Rhodopseudomonas palustris: one gene and its partner. The protein of the gene in region 1 interacts with the protein of each later gene in a pairwise test. Links are inferred from orthologs where the notes say so. Each region holds a gene or a part of one and is shown on either strand. Other genes may lie near its edges.

What was found.
Region 2: the proteins of SR870_RS22340 (region 1) and ndk interact in binary tests that used the Escherichia coli proteins (3 or more experiments, as listed by UniProt). The link is inferred for Rhodopseudomonas palustris from one-to-one orthologs.

What each region holds. Positions count from the first base shown.
Region 1 is NZ_CP140155.1:4,910,173-4,919,157, forward strand. Bases 4,026-6,901 are described here. They hold SR870_RS22340 (5-formyltetrahydrofolate cyclo-ligase), read left to right. Parts: upstream 4,026-5,107; coding sequence 5,108-5,695; downstream 5,696-6,901. Other genes in these bases: SR870_RS22325 (hypothetical protein), read left to right, coding at 4,026-4,037; SR870_RS22330 (hypothetical protein), read right to left, coding at 4,261-4,719; SR870_RS22345 (TIGR00282 family metallophosphoesterase), read left to right, coding at 5,698-6,522; SR870_RS22350 (hypothetical protein), read left to right, coding at 6,690-6,901. Also shown: SR870_RS22305 (CusA/CzcA family heavy metal efflux RND transporter), read left to right, coding at 1-2,226; SR870_RS22310 (DUF3240 family protein), read left to right, coding at 2,223-2,528; SR870_RS22315 (isoprenylcysteine carboxylmethyltransferase family protein), read left to right, coding at 2,728-3,204; SR870_RS22320 (rhodanese-like domain-containing protein), read left to right, coding at 3,231-3,623; more of SR870_RS22325, read left to right, coding at 3,849-4,025; more of SR870_RS22350, read left to right, coding at 6,902-7,790; SR870_RS22355 (DUF4010 domain-containing protein), read right to left, coding at 7,798-8,985. UniProt on the Escherichia coli protein: Involved in the removal of 5-formyltetrahydrofolate.
Region 2 is NZ_CP140155.1:1,624,985-1,633,991, reverse strand. Bases 4,279-7,176 are described here. They hold ndk (nucleoside-diphosphate kinase), read left to right. Parts: upstream 4,279-5,465; coding sequence 5,466-5,888; downstream 5,889-7,176. Other genes in these bases: SR870_RS07290 (Crp/Fnr family transcriptional regulator), read right to left, coding at 6,123-6,911; SR870_RS07300 (ABC-F family ATP-binding cassette domain-containing protein), read right to left, coding at 4,279-5,286. In the rest of the region: LPS export ABC transporter permease LptF, read right to left, coding at 1-368; SR870_RS07315 (leucyl aminopeptidase), read left to right, coding at 776-2,278; SR870_RS07310 (DNA polymerase III subunit chi), read left to right, coding at 2,288-2,740; SR870_RS07305 (hypothetical protein), read left to right, coding at 2,859-3,389; more of SR870_RS07300, read right to left, coding at 3,409-4,278; SR870_RS07285 (cold-shock protein), read left to right, coding at 7,457-7,660; purN (phosphoribosylglycinamide formyltransferase), read right to left, coding at 7,727-8,383; purM (phosphoribosylformylglycinamidine cyclo-ligase), read right to left, coding at 8,388-9,007. UniProt on the Escherichia coli protein: Major role in the synthesis of nucleoside triphosphates other than ATP. The ATP gamma phosphate is transferred to the NDP beta phosphate via a ping-pong mechanism, using a phosphorylated active-site intermediate.

The DNA of each region.
Region 1 (8,985 bases):
GTGCTCGGCCTGCGCGGCGCCAATGCCCGCGACGTGGTCGAAGGCGTTCGCGCCAAATTCAAGGAGCTCGCGCCGACGCTGCCGAAGGGCGTGACGCTCGACGTGTTCTACGATCGCGGCGATCTGGTCGGCCGCGCCATCGGCACGGTGTCGAAATCGCTGCTCGAAGCCACCGTGCTGGTGATCCTGCTGCTGATCCTGTTCCTCGGCGACTGGCGCGCCGCTTTGGTGGTGGCGCTGACGCTGCCATTGTCGGCGCTCGCGACCTTCGTGCTGATGCGCTGGGCCGGGATGTCCGCCAATCTGATGAGTCTCGGCGGTCTCGCGGTCGCGATCGGGATGCTGATCGACGCCGCGGTGGTGGTGGTCGAAAACATCGTCTCGCATCTGGCGCATGATCGCCACGGCGCGCGGGTGCCGCTGCTGCACCGGATCAATCAGGCGCTGCGCGAGGTCATGGTGCCGGTGACGTCGGGCATCGCCATCATCGTCATCGTGTTCCTGCCGCTGCTGACGCTGCAGGGGCTCGAAGGCAAGCTGTTCATCCCGGTGGCGCTGACGATCGTGTTCGCGCTCGCCTCGTCGCTGCTGCTGGCGCTGACGGTGGTCCCGGTGCTGGCCTCGCTGCTGCTGCGCACCTCCGGCCATCACGACACCTGGCTGGTGCGCAAGATCGGCGCGGCCTATGCGCCGGTGCTGCGGTTCGCGCTGCGCCGCGAAAAGGCGGTGCTGGCAGTCGCGGTGCTGGCGCTGGTCGCGACCGGCTTCGCCTATGTCCAGCTCGGCAAGATCTTCATGCCGACGATGGAGGAAGGCACGCCGATCATCAGCGTCGAGAAGCTGCCCTCGATCAGCCTGGAGGCGAGCGTCGATCTCGATCTGAAGATCCAGAGGGCGGTGATGGCGGCCGTCCCCGAAGTACAGAGCATCGTCGCGCGGGTCGGCTCCGACGAAATCGGCCTCGACCCGATGGGGCTCAATCAGACCGATACCTATGTGATCCTGAAGCCGCCGGCGGAGTGGCGCCGGCCGGACGACAAGGAATGGCTGTTGGGCGAGATCCGCAAGGCGCTCGCCGAATTTCCCGGCATCGGCTTCAGCTTCACCCAGCCGATCGAGATGCGCGTGCAGGAGATGATCATCGGCGCCCGCGGCGACGTGGTGGCGAAGATCTTCGGCCCCGACATCGCCACGCTGAACAGGCTCGCCGAACAGATCACCACGACGATGAAGGCGATGAAGGGCGCCGAAGACGTCCGCACCACGCTGAACACCGGCTTCGAATATTACAGCGTCAAGATCGACCGGCTGCAGGCGGGCCGGCTCGGGCTCGACGTCGATCAGCTCACCGCCGCGCTGCGCACACAGATCGACGGCGAACCCGTCGGCATCGTGGTCGAGCAGGGCCGCCGCACCCCGGTGTCGATCCGCGGCGCGGACGCTTTGCGCGAATCGCCGGCGCGGCTCGCCGGCCTCAGCCTGGTGCTCGCAGACGGCAAGTCGGTGCCGCTCACCAATGTCGCGCGGCTGGAGCGGATCGACGGCCCGGTCAAGATCGACCGCGAGAACGGCCGCCGGCTCGCGCTGGTGATGAGCAACGTCACCGGCCGCGATCTGGTCGGCTTCGTCGACGAGGCCAAGCGGGCGGTCGCCGAGCGCGTCGAACTGCCGGAGGGGTACGGCATCGTCTGGGGCGGGCAGTTCGAAAATCAGCAGCGCGCCGCGGCGCGACTCGCGATCGTGGTGCCGATCGCGCTGGCGCTGGTGTTCCTGCTGCTGTTCGTCACCTTCATGTCGTTGCGGCAGGCGCTGCTGGTGTTCGTCAACATTCCGTTCGCGCTGGTCGGCGGAGTGTTCAGCCTGCTGATGTCCGGCGAGTATCTCTCGGTGCCGGCCTCGGTCGGCTTCATCGCGCTGCTCGGCATCGCGGTGCTGAACGGGCTGGTGCTGGTGACGTATTTCAACACGCTGCGCAGCCAGGGCCTGCCGCCGGATCAGATCGTGGAGATCGGCGCGCAGCGGCGGCTGCGGCCGATCCTGCTCACCGCCAGCATCACCGCGTTCGGCCTGGTGCCGCTGCTCTACGCCACCGGCCCCGGCGCCGACGTGCAGCGGCCATTGGCGATCGTGGTGATCGGCGGGCTGGTATCGTCGACGCTGTTGACGCTGGTGATCCTGCCGGTGCTGTATCGCCGCTTCGGCATCGTTTCGGAGAAGACGGCATGAGCCCGCAGGTGCTGACGCTGATCGCGCCGGCGGCGCTGAAGGAGCATCTGGTCGCGGCCCTGCTGGCGCACGGGCCCACCGCGCAAGCCGGGTTCGTCGCGCGCGAGATCGAGGGTTATGGCGACGGCGTCACCTATGACAGCACGATCGAGCGGGTCCGTGGCCATGCGCTGGCCGTCGAGATCGTGGTGACCGCGCCGGACGCGGACATCCGCGGCCTGCTCGATGTGCTTCGCACCGAGATGGCCGGGCGCGGCGTGACATGGCGACTCTCTGCCGCGACGGCGGCCGGGACGCTTTAGTTCAGCCGCGACATCGTGCGATCCGACGGCGGCGGCCGCCGGCATGCTTCACAATAACATATAGACGAATTCGTATTTCTCGATTAGAGCGCGCGAAGGAAGACGTGTTGCGGTTGCCGGCGATCGCGCTTGTCTTTCAGACGATGCGTTCGCCGCGTAGCTGTCTGCCCTGCGTCGAGGATCGAGGACGGAAGTCACGATGACCGTTTCCGAGACCACCCGTCCCAACCGGCTGCCGTGGCCGCCGATGCTGCTGACGCTGGCGGCGCTGGCGTCCATCGGGCTCGGCATGGTGGCGCCGCTGACCTTGCCGCGCGCGCAATCGGTGGTGCTGATCGGCTATGCGGTCGCGGGCCTCGGCATGGGCCTCGATCTATGGGCGATCCTGACCATGCGCAGCGCCCGCACCAACATTCTGCCGCATCGCGCTGCCGGTCGGCTGGTCACCTGGGGACCGTTCCGCTTCAGCCGCAATCCGATCTATCTCGCCAACACCTGGCTGCTGATCGGCATCGGGTTGGCGTTCGGCAATGCCTGGTTCATCCTGTTCGCGCTGCTGTCGGCGGCGGCCGTCGATCGCCTTGCGATCCGGCGCGAGGAACGCCATCTGGCGGTCAAATTCGGCGACGAGTGGATGGACTATTCGTCGAAGACGCCGCGCTGGCTGATCCGATGATCGAAAGCCGTCAAAGGGAGATTTGAATGACCACCAATGTGAAGCAGATGATGGAAGCCGCCAATGCGGCGGTGCCGCGGGTCACCGCGGACCAGGCGCGCGAGATGATGGGCAAGGGCGCCGTGGTGATCGACGTGCGCGACGCGCCCGAGGTCGAGAACAGCGGCAAGGTCGAGGGCTCGTTGCACATCTCGCGCGGCATGCTCGAATTCCGCGCCGATCCGGACACCGCGTTTCACGACAAGCGGCTCGCCAAGGACAGACCGGTGATCGTGTACTGCGCCTCCGGCGGCCGCTCGGCGCTGGCCGGCAAGGTGCTGAAGGACATGGGCTACGCCGAAGTCTACAATCTCGGCGCGTTCAAGGACTGGACCGACGCCGGCGGCGCGATCGAAAAGCCGATCGACCGCGGCATGTGAGCACTGGCGGTTAGTTGGTGGGCGCGACGTTCGAGGTACCCCGAACGTCCGGATTCCGGGTCTGCGCCCCGAGGGGCGCATCCCGGAATGACGAACGACGGGGCGGGCGACGCGAGGCTGGCGAATTGCCGGCATTGACGAATTGCCGTTCCGGCGTTGATGCGACGTGTACAAGGAACCAAATGATTAGCCGGCCTTTGACCTCGACAAACGAGGTACCAGCAAATGTCGGACATCATCATTTTGTTCTGGATGGCTCTGCCCGTGCTGTCCCTTTTGGCGCTGACGATCGGCCTGGTAACAGGGTTGGTCCTGCTGATTTACGGAATCGGCGGGATGATTCCCCGCCGTCCACGTGTCGTCGCGACGCAACGTCATCGCGACCTGACACGACGGCGTGAGCCGAGTCGTTAGAGCCGTTCTGTCCCTGGTGGAATCAGCACTGGCGTTCCGGGGCACTCACCACAGGCACAACCTCATGGTGAGGAGGCGCGAAGCGCCGTCTCGAACCATGCGCCACGGGTCCTGCGTCGCCGCATCCTTCGAGACGCCCGGCTTCGCCGGGCTCCTCAGGATGAGGAGTCCGTGCATCTGGCAACGGCCATATCGCTTCAATCAATCGATGAAGTGCTCTAGCTCACTTCGTCAGAAACTTCCACGCCACTACCACCGCGACCAAAGCGGCGAAGATCAGCAGCGCGGGGACCGGCCTGCGGCCGGTCTGCGGGGCCGGGCGGGCGCCGCGATCGGCGGCGCGGGTGACCTGCGGCTTCGGCGGCTTCTTGAAGCGCACGACATTGTCGACCGGGGCAACACCGGGCTCTGCCGGCGGGGTGCGCGGCTCGGGCTCCGGTGCGTCGCCGGTCCCGCCCATGTCGCTGTAATAGGCCTGGTAGGTCTCGCGCACCGCGATCGCCTTGGATTCGATCTCGCTCATCCGATCGAGCCGTTCGCGATAGCCGTTCAGCACCGTCTGCGCATTCGGGGGCAGCGTGTCGAAGCTGCCGAGCTTCGCCATCATCAACCAGGTGGCGAAATCGGCTTCGGCCCGGGTCCGGGCTTTGCGGGCAATCGTGGTGCTGGACTTGGAGGCCATGGTGATCCGGTTGAGCCGCTCTCCGAAATCGTGCGACTTGATGACGAGGGTGGGACGCATTCCTCAATAGCTGAAAACGCCGGCGCGCGTCAGGGGTTCGTGCCGTCGCAACCAAAACGCGCAGGCGAGGCTGGCGAAGCGGCGGTATGATCGCTACATTGGGACGGCGAGGCTGCGTTTCGCGTCAGGAGCCATATATCCCCGGGGCCTTATCGATCCTTCCGGGAACTGTCCCTGGCCGGGTCCGTGGATCCGGTCACATGGTGCCCACCTACTTTCGTAGGGAACTCCGGGATCGAGCGCTTCAACGGTTATGTGGCTTCGCACTTTGTTCCTCCCTTCCGTTCTCCCGGCTTTTCCGGCCGGTGGCCCCTGCCTATAAGCGGGGATGACCGATCTCTCCGACAGCCCGTCCAAGGATGAACTGCGCGTCGCGGCGCTGGCCCGGCGTCTGGCGTTGTCGAACGAGGCGCGCACCGCGGCCGCCGCGGCGATCGCCGCCCGGGAGTTGCCGTTTGCGGTGCCGACGGGCGCAATCGTCGCCGGTTACGTCCCGATTCGCGGGGAAATCGATCCATTCCCGCTGATGCGGGCGCTGCTGCGACGTGGCGCGAAGCTGGCGCTGCCGGTGGTGACCGGGCAGGGCCGGCCGCTCACATTCTGCGCCTGGTCCGAAGGCGACGTGCTGCAGCGCAGCGAGCTCGGCATTCTGGAGCCGCCGCCCGGCGCGCCGGAGGTGGCCCCTGACATCGTGCTGGCGCCGCTTGCCGCGTTCGATGCGCTCGGACACCGCATCGGCTACGGCGCCGGCCATTACGACCGCACGCTCGCTGCGCTGCGCCGCGCAAAGCCCGTTGTCGCCGCGGGGCTCGCTTTTGCCGTGCAGCAAATCGAGGCGGTGCCCGCCGCCGCCCACGACGTCGCGCTTGATTATGTGATAACGGAGCAGGGCACGCTCATTTTCCGGAGTCGATAGGTTTGCGCATTCTGTTCATCGGCGACGTCGTCGGCAAATCCGGCCGGACCGCAATCGCCGAACATCTGCCCCGAGCGATCCGCGACTGGCAGCTCGATTGCACGATCATCAATGGCGAGAACGCCGCCGGCGGCTTCGGCATCACCGAGGCGATCTACAATGATTTCATCGACGCCGGCGCCGATGCGGTGACGCTCGGCAACCACGCCTGGAATCAGAAGGAGGCGCTGGTGTTCATCGAGCGCGCGCCGCGGCTGATCCGGCCCGCGAACTTCCCGCGCCACACGCCCGGCCGCGGCGCCGCATTGGTCGAGACCCGCAACGGCGCCCGCGTGCTGGTGATCAACGCGATGGGCCGCGTCTTCATGGAGCCGCTGAACGATCCGTTCGCCGCGGTGGCGCGCGAACTCGACGCCTGTCCGCTGCGCGAGGCCGCCGACGCCGTGGTGCTGGATTTCCACGGCGAGGCGTCGAGCGAAAAGCAGGGCATGGGTTACTTCTGCGACGGCCGCGCCAGCCTGGTCGTCGGCACCCACACCCATGTGCCGACCGCCGATCACCAGATCCTGCCCGGCGGCACCGCCTACATGACCGACGCCGGCATGACCGGCGATTATGATTCGGTGATCGGCATGCACAAGGACGAGCCGCTGCAGCGCTTCACCACCGGAATTCCCCAGGGCCGGTTCGAGCCGGCGAACGGCGTCGCGACGATGAGCGGCGTGGCGGTGGAGACCGACGATACGACCGGCCTCGCGACCAGGATCGCGCCGGTCCGGATCGGCGGACGGTTGGAGCCGGCGGTGCCGGCGTTCTGGCTGGGTTAACCGGCTGGGGACTGGGTCGCGCATGGCCGGCGACGATCAGGAAGGGGGCGCTGCGGAAATATCCCGCAACACACGGCAGATCTTAACGTCGCGTTAACCATGTCCTGAAAAGTTGGCGAGCGCTAACGGTTTCTTAACCGCCTCTCCGCGCAGCGGGACATCGCCCTATGACCACGGTCAACACCGGCCTCAATTCCTACGCGCAATATGGCGCGGCCTATGCCCGCAATGCGGTGGCGCAGAACTCGTTGGCGGGTGTGCTGGCTTCGACCAGCGACGATGTGATCTCGTCGAACAGCTCCGCGACCAACCTCACGCTGTCGGCGGCTGCGCGGGCGCAACTCGCCAACGCCGCGGCCTCGAAGGATTTCACCGCCGTCATCAGCGACAGCCGTGCCGCGCTCGACAAGCTCTACACCGCGGCCGGCGTGTCCGGTCCTTATGACGCCAGCGGCAAGCCGACGATCGATCTGTCGTCGCTGGATCGCCGCGCGGTGTACGCGATCGCCGCCAACAGCGGCGGCAAATTCACCGAGGCCGAGCAGACGCTCGCCGCGGTGACGCGGATTGCCGGCTTCAACGCCGCACTGTCGCCCGCGACGCAGACCGCGAAACTCACCGGCGATTACTCCGTTGTCTACAAGGCCGCCGCGGATTATCTCGACGGCGCCAGCAACGAAGAGAAGGCGACGGCGACCTGGACGGCCGAGCGCGCCGCCGTCGCCAAGGGCCTCACTGCGACGCAGAGCGATCCGACCAAGGTGCCCTCGGGGATTTCCGGCGACCCGGTCGCGGCCTATCTGGCGCAATATCCGTCGGGCAGCACGACCACCACCCAGAGCTTCTCCAGCGTCGCCAAATCGACGCGCGCCGCGCTCGACGATCAGGCCAAGTCGGCCGCCGCCGCCGGCAAGGAACTGGTCTACGATCCTGGCCGCAAGGTCGGCCAGATGGCGGATCTGTCGGGGCTCGACAATCGCGCGCTGTCGGCGATTTCGCTCAATCAGGATCAACTGTTTTCCAAGGAAGAGAGCTTCGCCGCCAAGCGTGAACTCGATGGCCGCAACCGGGCGAGCATTCTGACGGCGCTGAAGCAGAGCCAGACCTCGGGCAATCCCGCCGATTTCAGCCTCGGCCTGCTCAATGCCTATTCGGCGATGAGCGCCGAAGAACGCACCGCGACGAACTGGACGCCGGCGTTCCGCGACAATGCGGTGCAGAGCTACAAGGCGACGACGTCGCTGCTGTCGCTGCTGAAGGGCGGCTGAGCGGCGCTCACAGCGTCCCACGCGCGAGCAGCCAAGCGAGTACGACGCCAATCCCGGCCAGCATCACCAGCAGCAGCGCGCTCTGCAGCGTCTGGCGGCCGCCGAACGACAGCGCGTAGCTCGCTTTCAGGATGTTGTTGGACGAGGCCGCGATCAGCACCGCGATCGCCACCGCGTGGTCGCCGATCCCGGCGGTGCCGCCCTGGGCGAGGTTGAGGACGAACGGATCGATGTCGGCGAAGCCGACGATCGCCGCCAGCCAATAGATGCCCTCGGTGCCGAATTCCGTCTTCACCCAGGTCGAGGCGAGCGAGATCAGCACGAACATCGCCGCGAACGCCGCGGCGGTGCCGAGTTCGAGCGGATTGCCGCGCCCCGCCGCCCCGCGCGATTCGGCGGCCGGCGCCTTGATCAGCCAGTATTGCAGCGCGGCGGTCGACAGCGCCAATGCGGCGAGGCCGGCCATCGGCACCACGAGCTGGCGCGCCAGTGCCAGATTGAACACCGCGATGATCGCCAGAATGCGCAGATACATGATGCCGGTGGCGAGCGTGATTCCAGCGAGCGCCTGCCGGCGCGAGGCCGGGTCGGCATTCGCCTGCCGCGCCAGCACCACCGTGGTGGCGGTCGACGAATACAGCCCGCCCAGCGCCGGCATCCACAGGCCGCGCGCCGCCCTCGGCCAGTAGCGCTGCGCCAGATAGCTCGCATAGGACAGGGTGCAGACCAGCGTCAGCGCCAGCCAGGCCTGCCGCGGCGTGATGCTGGTGAGCGTCGTTACCGGCTCGGCCGGCAGCAGCGGCAGCACCACGCCGGTCAGAATCAGGAACTGACCCGCCGTGGTGATTTCCTTCATGTCGATGCGGCGCGCCAGCGTGTGCAGCCGGTCGCGCCCGGTCAGCAGCAGCACCGCGACCACGGTGACGCCGACCGCGACCCAATGCGGCAGCGCCAGCGCCACCGCGCCGAGCAGATAGGCGTGCACGTTGAGCAGCAGCACCACCAGCCCGGCATTGCGCTCGCCTTTCTCGTCGCGCTCGCGCAGATGCACGCCGTAGAACATCGCGAGCCAGACGCCGAGCACGAGGAGTCCGCCGGTGAACGGGATCAGGTGTGTCGGATCGAACAAATACAGCATTCCGCCGCCGAGCGAGAGCAGCGGAAAGGTGCGGATGCCACCGGGGCGCGCGGAGCT
Region 2 (9,007 bases), 3.3 Mb from region 1 along the record:
GGCGCGATATAGGAGCCGATCAGGGTGACGAGACCCGCGACGACGATCGTGGCATAGACGAACGGCCGGAACAGTCGCAGCGGCGACAGGCCGGCGGCGTTCATCACGATGATTTCGGAGTCGGTCGCGAGCCGGTTCAGCGTATGCGCCACCGCGATCATCAACGCGATCGGGGCGATCACCAGGATCAGCACGGGGACGGCGAGGCCGGTCAGGCCGAGAAACGTCACGATGGTCTGGCCCTGGCTGGTCATCAAGTCGATGCCACGCAAAGCCTGGGTGATCCAGATCACGCCGGTGAGGCTGGCCATGACCACCGCGAACGACGTGAGAGTCGTGCGGAAAATATAGCTATCGATGGAGCCCATCGGCCGGTGAATTCCCCTGCGCCCGGATCGATCGCCACCAGGATTCGATCTGAATCCTCCCCAGGGGGCAATCTCACGGGCCGTCCCACGATCGCATTACCATCTGTCTGATCTGTCAACAAAATGGCTGACCGGCGGCGGCTTCCGGATATGGTTAATCCTGTTCAACTGTACCCCGCTTGCCACGCATTGGATCTCGCGGGTGGTGCTCCTGCACCGGTCGCGTGCGCGCAAGCTGGAACCCGGCAGACCGGCCGGGGACGAATCGTCGATCGTTTCAACGGGGTAACGATGCGCCGCTCCAGATGCCGGCTTGACTTGGGGACGCTGGGCACCAAAACAACAAGTCGCACCCGTGCCTGCCGGATTCCGTCACTGCCCGACAGCCCCTATTTGGAGGAATAGCCATGCCCGACGCCGTCAAGGTCGGCTTCGTCCCGTTTTCTGCTGCCGCGCGCGGTACGCTGGTCGTGTTCTGCGACGACGCGCTGAAATTCGGCTCGGCCACCAGCAAGGCGCTGGGGGTGGCGGTCAGCACGGTCAAACGGGCTGTGGCGGCGAGCCAGTTCAAGGGCAAGTCGGGCTCCGCGCTCGATCTGCTCGCGCCCGAGGGTCTCAAGGTCGGGCGGCTGGTCGTGATCGGCACGGGCAAGGCGGCTGCGCTCAAGGACTACGACGTCCTCAAGCTCGGCGGCGCGATCGCCGGCAAGATCGGCGCCGGCGATGCTGCGGTCACGGTGATCGCCGAACTGCCGGGCGGCGCGATGAAGCCCGAGCAGGCCGCGGCGATCGCCTCCGGCATCCTGCTGCGGGCCTACAAGTTCGATCGCTACAAGACCAAGAAGAAGGACGATGACACGAATGCGCTGAACGCCAACGTGTCGATCGCTGTGGCGGACGCCGCCGCGGCAAAGAAGGCATTCGCGCCCGACAGCGCCGTCGTCGACGGTGTGATCATGGCGCGCGAACTCGTCAACGAGCCGCCGAACGTGCTGTATCCGGAAGAATTCGCCAAGCGCGCCGCGCAACTGAAAAAGCTCGGCGTCGACATCCAGATCCTCGACGTCAAGGCGATGACGCAGCTCAAGATGGGCGCGCTGCTTGGCGTGTCGCAGGGCTCGGCGCATCCCGGCCGCACCGTGATCATGCGCTGGAACGGCGGCAAGCGCGGCGAACAGCCGGTCGCCTTCGTCGGCAAGGGCGTGTGCTTCGACACCGGCGGCATCTCGATCAAGCCGTCGGCCAGCATGGAAGACATGAAGGGCGACATGGGCGGCGCCGCCTGCGTCGTCGGCCTGATGCACGCGCTCGCCGCGCGCAAGGCCAAGGTCAATGTGATCGGCGCGATCGGTCTGGTGGAGAACATGCCGGACGGCAACGCGCAGCGCCCGGGCGATATCGTGACGTCGATGTCGGGCCAGACCATCGAGATCATCAACACCGATGCCGAGGGCCGTCTCGTGCTCGCCGACGTGCTCTGGTACGTGGCGCAGAAGCACAAGCCGAAATTCATGGTCGATCTCGCCACGCTGACCGGCGCGATCATGGTCGCGCTCGGCACCGATCACGCCGGCCTGTTCTCGAACAACGACGAACTCGCCGAACGGCTGACCGCGGTCGGTGTTTCGACCGGCGAGAAGGTGTGGCGGATGCCGCTCGGTCCGGAATACGACAAGCAGATCGACTCGCAATTCGCCGACATGAAGAACACCGGTTCGCGCAATGGCGGCTCGATCACCGCGGCCCAGTTCCTGCAGCGTTTCGTGGGCGACACGCCGTGGGCGCATCTCGATATTGCCGGCACCGCGATGGGCGCGCCGAAGACCGACATCAACCACAGCTGGGGTTCGGGCTACGGCGTTCGGCTGCTGAACGCGCTCGTTGCGGAGTACTACGAAACCAAGAAGTAATCCGATGCGATGACGGAAGTCCTCTTCTATCACCTGCAAGGACGGACGATCGAACAGGTGCTGCCGCCGCTGCTCGAGAAGTCGCTGGCGCGCGGCTGGCGAGTGGTGGTGCAGACCGGCTCGGAGGAACGCGCCGACACGCTCGACGCGCATCTGTGGACCTATCGCGACGATTCGTTTCTGCCGCACGCCACCTGGCGTGTCGCCGATGCCGCGCAGCAGCCGATCGTGTTGACGGCCGAGGAGAGCAATCCGAACGCCGCCACGGTACGCTTCTTGCTCGACAACGCAGCTTTGCCTCCCGACGCGGAGGGCTACGAACGGATGGTGTTGCTGTTCGACGGCGACGATGACGACGCGGTGGGCATGGCGCGCGATATGTGGAAGCAGAGCAGGTCGCGTGGCTTCGAGGTGACTTACTGGCAAGCCGACGCTGCCGGCCGATGGCAGAAGCGCGAATAGCCGGTCGCGACGTTAATGATATTCTGGCATCCTGCGGGCAATGCCGAGGCGGCCATTGTGGCGCCGTAAATCGATGTTTGGACAGATGCTTATGCTGCGGGATGGGACCCAATCGATCGTGCAACACAAGTTCTCTTGCCGCCCAGTCGTGCTGACTCTCGTGCTGGCCATGCCGCTTCTCGCCGGATGTTCCGGCACTTCCGATCTGCTGTCGCGTGACGCCGACTGGTTCGCGCGGCCGGGCCGGGTGTTCATCAAGAACATCTCGATCGAGACGCCGCCGCTGACGCCCGACAAACCGGTCACAGCGGAAGACCTGATCTCCGCCGACGGCATGTGTCCGGGCATGGCGCAGCCGGGCGCGGCCGACGCCAATGCGCAGGGCGGTGACCCTGCTGCCCCGGCCATGACGAGTAGCGGTACGGTGGCGCTCGGCCACACCGAATGCGACGTCGCCCGTGGCGCCGGTGCGCCCGACAGCGTCAACCTCTCGACCAACGAGCGCGGTCAGCGCGTCGTGCTGCTGACCTACGCGCGTGGTCCGCGCGCCGGAATCTACACCTTCACGGCAGGGCGGCTGACCTCGATCGAACGCGTCGCCGAACCGGCCCCGCAACCGCGGGCGGCGAAGAAGCGGAGCAGGTCGTAGCGGCTGCGCTTCCGCCCCCTCAGCCCTGCGCTTCGTCCATCGCCGAGCTCGCGTTCAGCCATTGTTCCTCGGCCTTCTGCAACGCTGCTTCGGCCTTCGCGCGTGCGGTCGAGAGCTGCGCGGCCTGTTTTGGATCGCGCGTGTACAGGTCCGGCAGCGCAAGCGCCGCATCGATCTTGGCGATAATCGCGGTGATCCGCTCGATCTCGACCTCGGCGTCGGCGATCTGCTGCTTCAGTGGAACGCGTTTTTCCGACTTCTGGCGCGGCGGCTTAGCCCCGGTGCCGTCTGAGCCTCGCTCCCTGGGCTCGCGCGATCCGCTGCGCGCGCCGCGTGACGACAACACCGCCCGACGATAGTCGTCGAGGTCGCCGTCGTAGGGTTTCACCTTGTGATCGGCAACCACCCACAACTGATCGGCGCAGGCGTCGATCAGGTAACGATCGTGCGACACCATGATGACCGCGCCGGGAAAGTCGTTGATGGCCTCGGCCAACGCGGCGCGGCTGTCGATGTCGAGATGGTTGGTCGGCTCGTCGAGGATGATCATGTTCGGGCCGTAGAAGGTCGCGAGGCCGAGCAGCAGCCGCGCCTTCTCGCCGCCCGACAGGCTCTTGACCAGCGTGTCCGCGGCCTTGCCGGAAAACCCGATCTGGCCGGCGCGGGCGCGGATCTTGCTCTCGGGTGCGTCCGGCATCAGCCTGCGGATGTGGTCGTAGGGCGAGCCGTCTTCATTCAACTCGTCGAGCTGGTGCTGGGCGAAGTAAGCGACCGACAGCTTGTCGGCGCGCGTCACGGTGCCGGAGAACGGCGTCAGCCGGTCGGCCAACAGCTTCACCAGCGTCGACTTGCCGTTGCCGTTGGCGCCCAGCAGAGCGATGCGGTCTTCGGTGTCCACGCGCAGCGTGACGTGGCGCAGCACCGGGTGCTTCGGATCGTAGCCGATCGAGACGTTGTCGGCGGCGATGATCGGCGGTGACAGCGTCTTCTCCGGCGGCGGGAAGACGATGTCGGGCACGTCGTCGCTCACCAGCCGCGTCACCGGCTTCATTTTTTCCAGCATCTTGACGCGGGATTGCGCCTGGCGCGCCTTCGAGGCCTTGGCCTTGAAGCGGTCGACGAACTCCTGCAGGTGCTTGCGCCGCGCTTCCTCGCGCTTGGCGTTCTTGGCGTCGAGCGCTTCCTTGTTGGCGCGGAACTCGGCATAGGCCGAGTAGGTGCCCCGGAAGTGCACCAGCCGGCCGCGATCGAGGTGCAGGATCTCGTTCACCGAGGTGTCGAGCAGATCGCGGTCGTGGCTGATCACGATCACCGTGCGCGGATAGTTGGCGAGGTGATCCTCGAGCCACAGCGTGCCTTCGAGGTCGAGATAGTTGGTCGGCTCGTCGAGCAGCAGCAGATCCGGCGCGGCGAACAGCGTCGCCGCGAGTGCCACCCGCATCCGCCAGCCGCCGGAGAATTCCGAGCACGAGCGGGCCTGGTCCGCAGCGGAAAAACCCAGACCGCTGAGAATGGCGGCGGCGCGCGCCGGCGCCGAATGCGCGTCGATATCGACCAGCCGGGTCTGGATGTCGGCGATGCGATGCGGATCGTGCGCGGTCTCCGCCTCCTGCAGCAGGGCATCCCGCTCCAGGTCCGCCTTGAGCACGACTTCGAGCAGGGTCTCCGGGCCGTTGGGCGCCTCCTGGGCGAGGCTGCCGACCCGCCAGCGCGGCGGCATGGTGATGCGCCCGGTCTCGGTCGCGAGGTCGCCGCGGATGGCGTGAAACAGCGTCGACTTGCCGGCGCCGTTGCGGCCGATGAAGCCGACGCGGGCGCCCGGCGCGATCTGCACCGTGCTCTGGTCGATCAGCAGCCGTCCGGCGATCCGGACCGAAATGTCGGACAAAGTGAGCATGAGCGGGTTTTGACCGGGACCGCAGCTAAAGGCAACCACGATCGGCCGGATTGTGATCGAGGTCGGCGCAACGCCGGGGGCGGACCGCTGCGATCGCCCGACGGCGCGGCTTGCCGTGCCGCGGCGGCGCCGATATAAGCGCGCAACTCTCCCGCCCCAAGCGTTTCAAGGACATTTACATGGCTGTTCAACGGACTTTCTCGATCCTCAAGCCCGATGCGACCGAGCGCAACATCACCGGCGCGATCAATGCTCTGATCGAAAAGGCCGGCCTGCGCATCGTGGCGCAGAAGCGGATTCACATGACCCGCGGCCAGGCCGAGACCTTCTATGCGGTCCACAAGGAACGCCCGTTCTTCGGCGAGCTGGTCGACTTCATGACCTCGGGTCCGGTCGTCGTCCAGGTGCTGGAAGGCGAGGGCGCGATCGCGAAGTACCGCGACGTGATGGGCGCGACCGATCCGTCGAAGGCGGCGGATGGCACCATTCGCAAGCTGCACGCCAAGTCGATCGGCGAGAACTCGGTGCACGGTTCGGATGCGCCGGAGACCGCCGCTATCGAGATCGCGCAGTTCTTCGCCGGCAACGAAATCGTCGGCTGAACAATCGACGAGATGAAACCGCACGCCGCTGATCGGGCGGCCGCGGTGACACAGGATAGGGAGGGGGCGTGGGCTGGACGAAAAGTCCTCGACCGGGCCCCCGTGGGGCGATGTCGCTCGTTTCAAGAGCGACATCCAGCAGCCAGCGTTTGGCTGTCGTCCGGGGATGACGCGCTGGTGATTGCGCGCTGATCGTCATGTCCGAAAGAATGCCCCGCGGCGTGGGCGAAGGCCTCAGGCCGTGCCGGCGATCACGTCGCCGTCGTGCCCATGTGAGCAGCCGGCATGATGGTGGCCGTCGTGTGTGACCTGCGTCCACGCATAAGCGTCGCGGACGATGTGGTAGCAATCGCAGGCGCGGTTCTCGAGCCCCGGCCGATCGATCACGCGCACCGCACCGCGGGTCTTCTGCACGATGCCTTCGGCTTCGAATTGCAGCAGCGCGTTGGTGATGCTGGCGCGGCGGACGCCAAGGCTTGCGGCCAGCAACTCATGGGTGATGTAGAGCACGTCGCTCTGAATGCGGTCGTTGGCCAGCAGCAACCATCGCGCCAGGCGCTGGTTGATCTCGTGGCGGGCGGCGCAGAGCACGCTCTGGCTGTTCTGGGCGATCAATGCCGGAACATAGCGTAGCAATTGCTCGCGGATTTGCGGCCGGCTCGCCAGCACGCGCGACAGATCCTCGGCCTCGATCCGCAGTGCGGTTCCCGGCATGGAAACGATCGAGCGCTGCGACGCCACCGACGTGCCGAGCACCAATGGGACCCCGACATATCCGAACACGCCGACCATTGCGGTCTCGACATAGTCGGTGCGGCTTCCGGAAACGTGAGAAACGAGGCCGTCCTCGATGAAGTGGATGCACTCCACCGGCCGGTTCGCCTCCTGCAGCACGGCGCGTCCCTTGAACTCGATCGGCCGCAGCATCGGCTTGAGGGCCTGAAAATCGTCGGGTGAGAGTTGCGCCAGAACGCGGTTCTTCACCGTCGAAGGGCATTCGTTATCGTTGATGTGGCTGGGCACGATCAGGATCAACTCCTCGCACGCGGGGCGATTGTCAGGTTGCGAAGGGAACCAGCCGCGGCCGATTCAACCGCAACAGTAGTCAAGTGCGGCGCGCATGAACATCGCGCGGGGTGTTCAAAATTGTCGCATGCCGTGAAAGGACCGGATGGGCGGCGCAGTGAGGGACGGATCTCCCAGGCACGCGTATCCGCGCCTCGTCCGGAACCCGGTTCGGAACCGGCCTGAAGGCGACGGTGAGCGGGCCGGTCGGACCGGCGAACTACGCGGCGCAACTATGCGGCGCTTATTTGTGCGCCACCCGCGAGGCTTGCTAACCGGGAAAAATCATGTTGCAATTGACCCGCAATCGGATGTGGGCCGTTCGGCTTTATGTTTCGCGACTCGAAAATCAGCACTTTGCAGTCGAGGCTTGAAGATCAGGGCTTGAAGATCAGGGCCTGGAAGCAAGGCTTGGAAGCAGGCAGGGCGACGGGATCGCCGTTTGTGGCGTGGCACGCAGATAGCGAGCCGCGTCTTTTTTGTGTCTAGACAGGAGACAGGCGATGCAAAAGGGCACCGTCAAGTGGTTCAACCCCACCAAGGGTTATGGCTTCATCCGCCCCACCAGCGGCGACAAGGACGTCTTCGTCCACATCTCGGCGGTCGAGCGCGCCGGGCTCAGCACCCTGAATGAAAACCAGGCGATCGAATACGAGCTGGTCGAAAACCGCGGCAAGACCTCGGCGGAGAACCTGAAAATCACCTGAGCCGGTTCGTTCGTCGGGTCTCGCCTGCACCGGCTGAAGGCCGGGGGGCGTGGCCGCGAGCGGCGATCAGCTTGCTGCGGGCACGATCAGCGTCTGATCATTCGCGTCGATCGAGGTCGATCTGCAGAGATCGCCCTCGAACCGCGTTTGGCCGGATGCGACCATTTGCAAGGCTCTCGGGTAGATCCGGTGCTCGATCGCCAGCACGCGGTCCGCCAGCGTGTCGGCGGTGTCGTCGTCGTGCACCGGCACGGCGCCCTGAATGACGATCGGGCCGGCGTCGGTCTCCGCGATCACGAAATGCACGGTGGCGCCGGAGATCTTCACGCCGGCGCGCAGGGCCTGGCCGTGCGGATCGAGGCCCGGAAACGACGGCAGCAGCGACGGATGGATGTTGAGCATCCGGCCGTACCAGTGATTCACGAAGTCCGCCGTGAACAGCCGCATGAAGCCGCCGAGGCAGATCAATTCGATGCCGCGCGCGTCGAGCGCCGCCTGCAGCACCGCCTCGAAGCCGGCGCGATCCTTGCCGAACGGTTTGCTTTCGATCACCAGCGCTTCGATGCCGCTGCGTTGCGCGATCGCCAGCCCACCGGCGCTCGCGGTGTTGGCGATCACGACGGCGATTTCGGCGGGAAAGCCGTCTTCGGCCGCGGCTTCGATCAGCGCGGCCATGTTCGACCCGCGCCCGGAAATCAGGATGGCGACGCGACGCTTGCTCACGTGATCACCAGGAGAGATCGAGGTGACCGTCGTAGACGACGCGGTGCTCGCCCTTCGCCGCGATCACTTCGCCGAGCAGATGCACGCTGTCGCCGGCGCCGGTCAGCGCCTCGGTGACCGCGTCGACCGCATCCGCCCTGACGATCGCGATCATGCCGATGCCGCAGTTGAAGGTACGCAGCAATTCCAGTTCAGCGATGTCGCCTTGCTCGGCGAGCCATTTGAACACCGGCAGAACCGGCAGCCGCGGCAGATCGATGCCGACGCCGAGATGCTTGGGCAGCACGCGCGGGATGTTGTCGGTGAAGCCGCCACCGGTGATATGCGCCAGCCCCTTGATGGCGCCGGTCGCGCGGATCGCGTGCAGGCAGGATTTCACATAGAGCCGCGTCGGCGTCAGCAGCGCGCCGCCGAGCGTCATCACCGGCGAGAACGGCGCCTTCGCGTCGTAGGGCAGGCCGGACTTTTCGACGATCTTGCGGACCAGCGAAAAGCCGTTGGAATGCACGCCGGAGGAGGCGAGCCCGATCACCGCATCGCCCGCGGCGATGTCCGGCGACGGCAGCAATGTGCCGCGTTCTGCGGCGCCGACCGCGAAGCCGGCCAGATCGTAGTCGCCGTCCT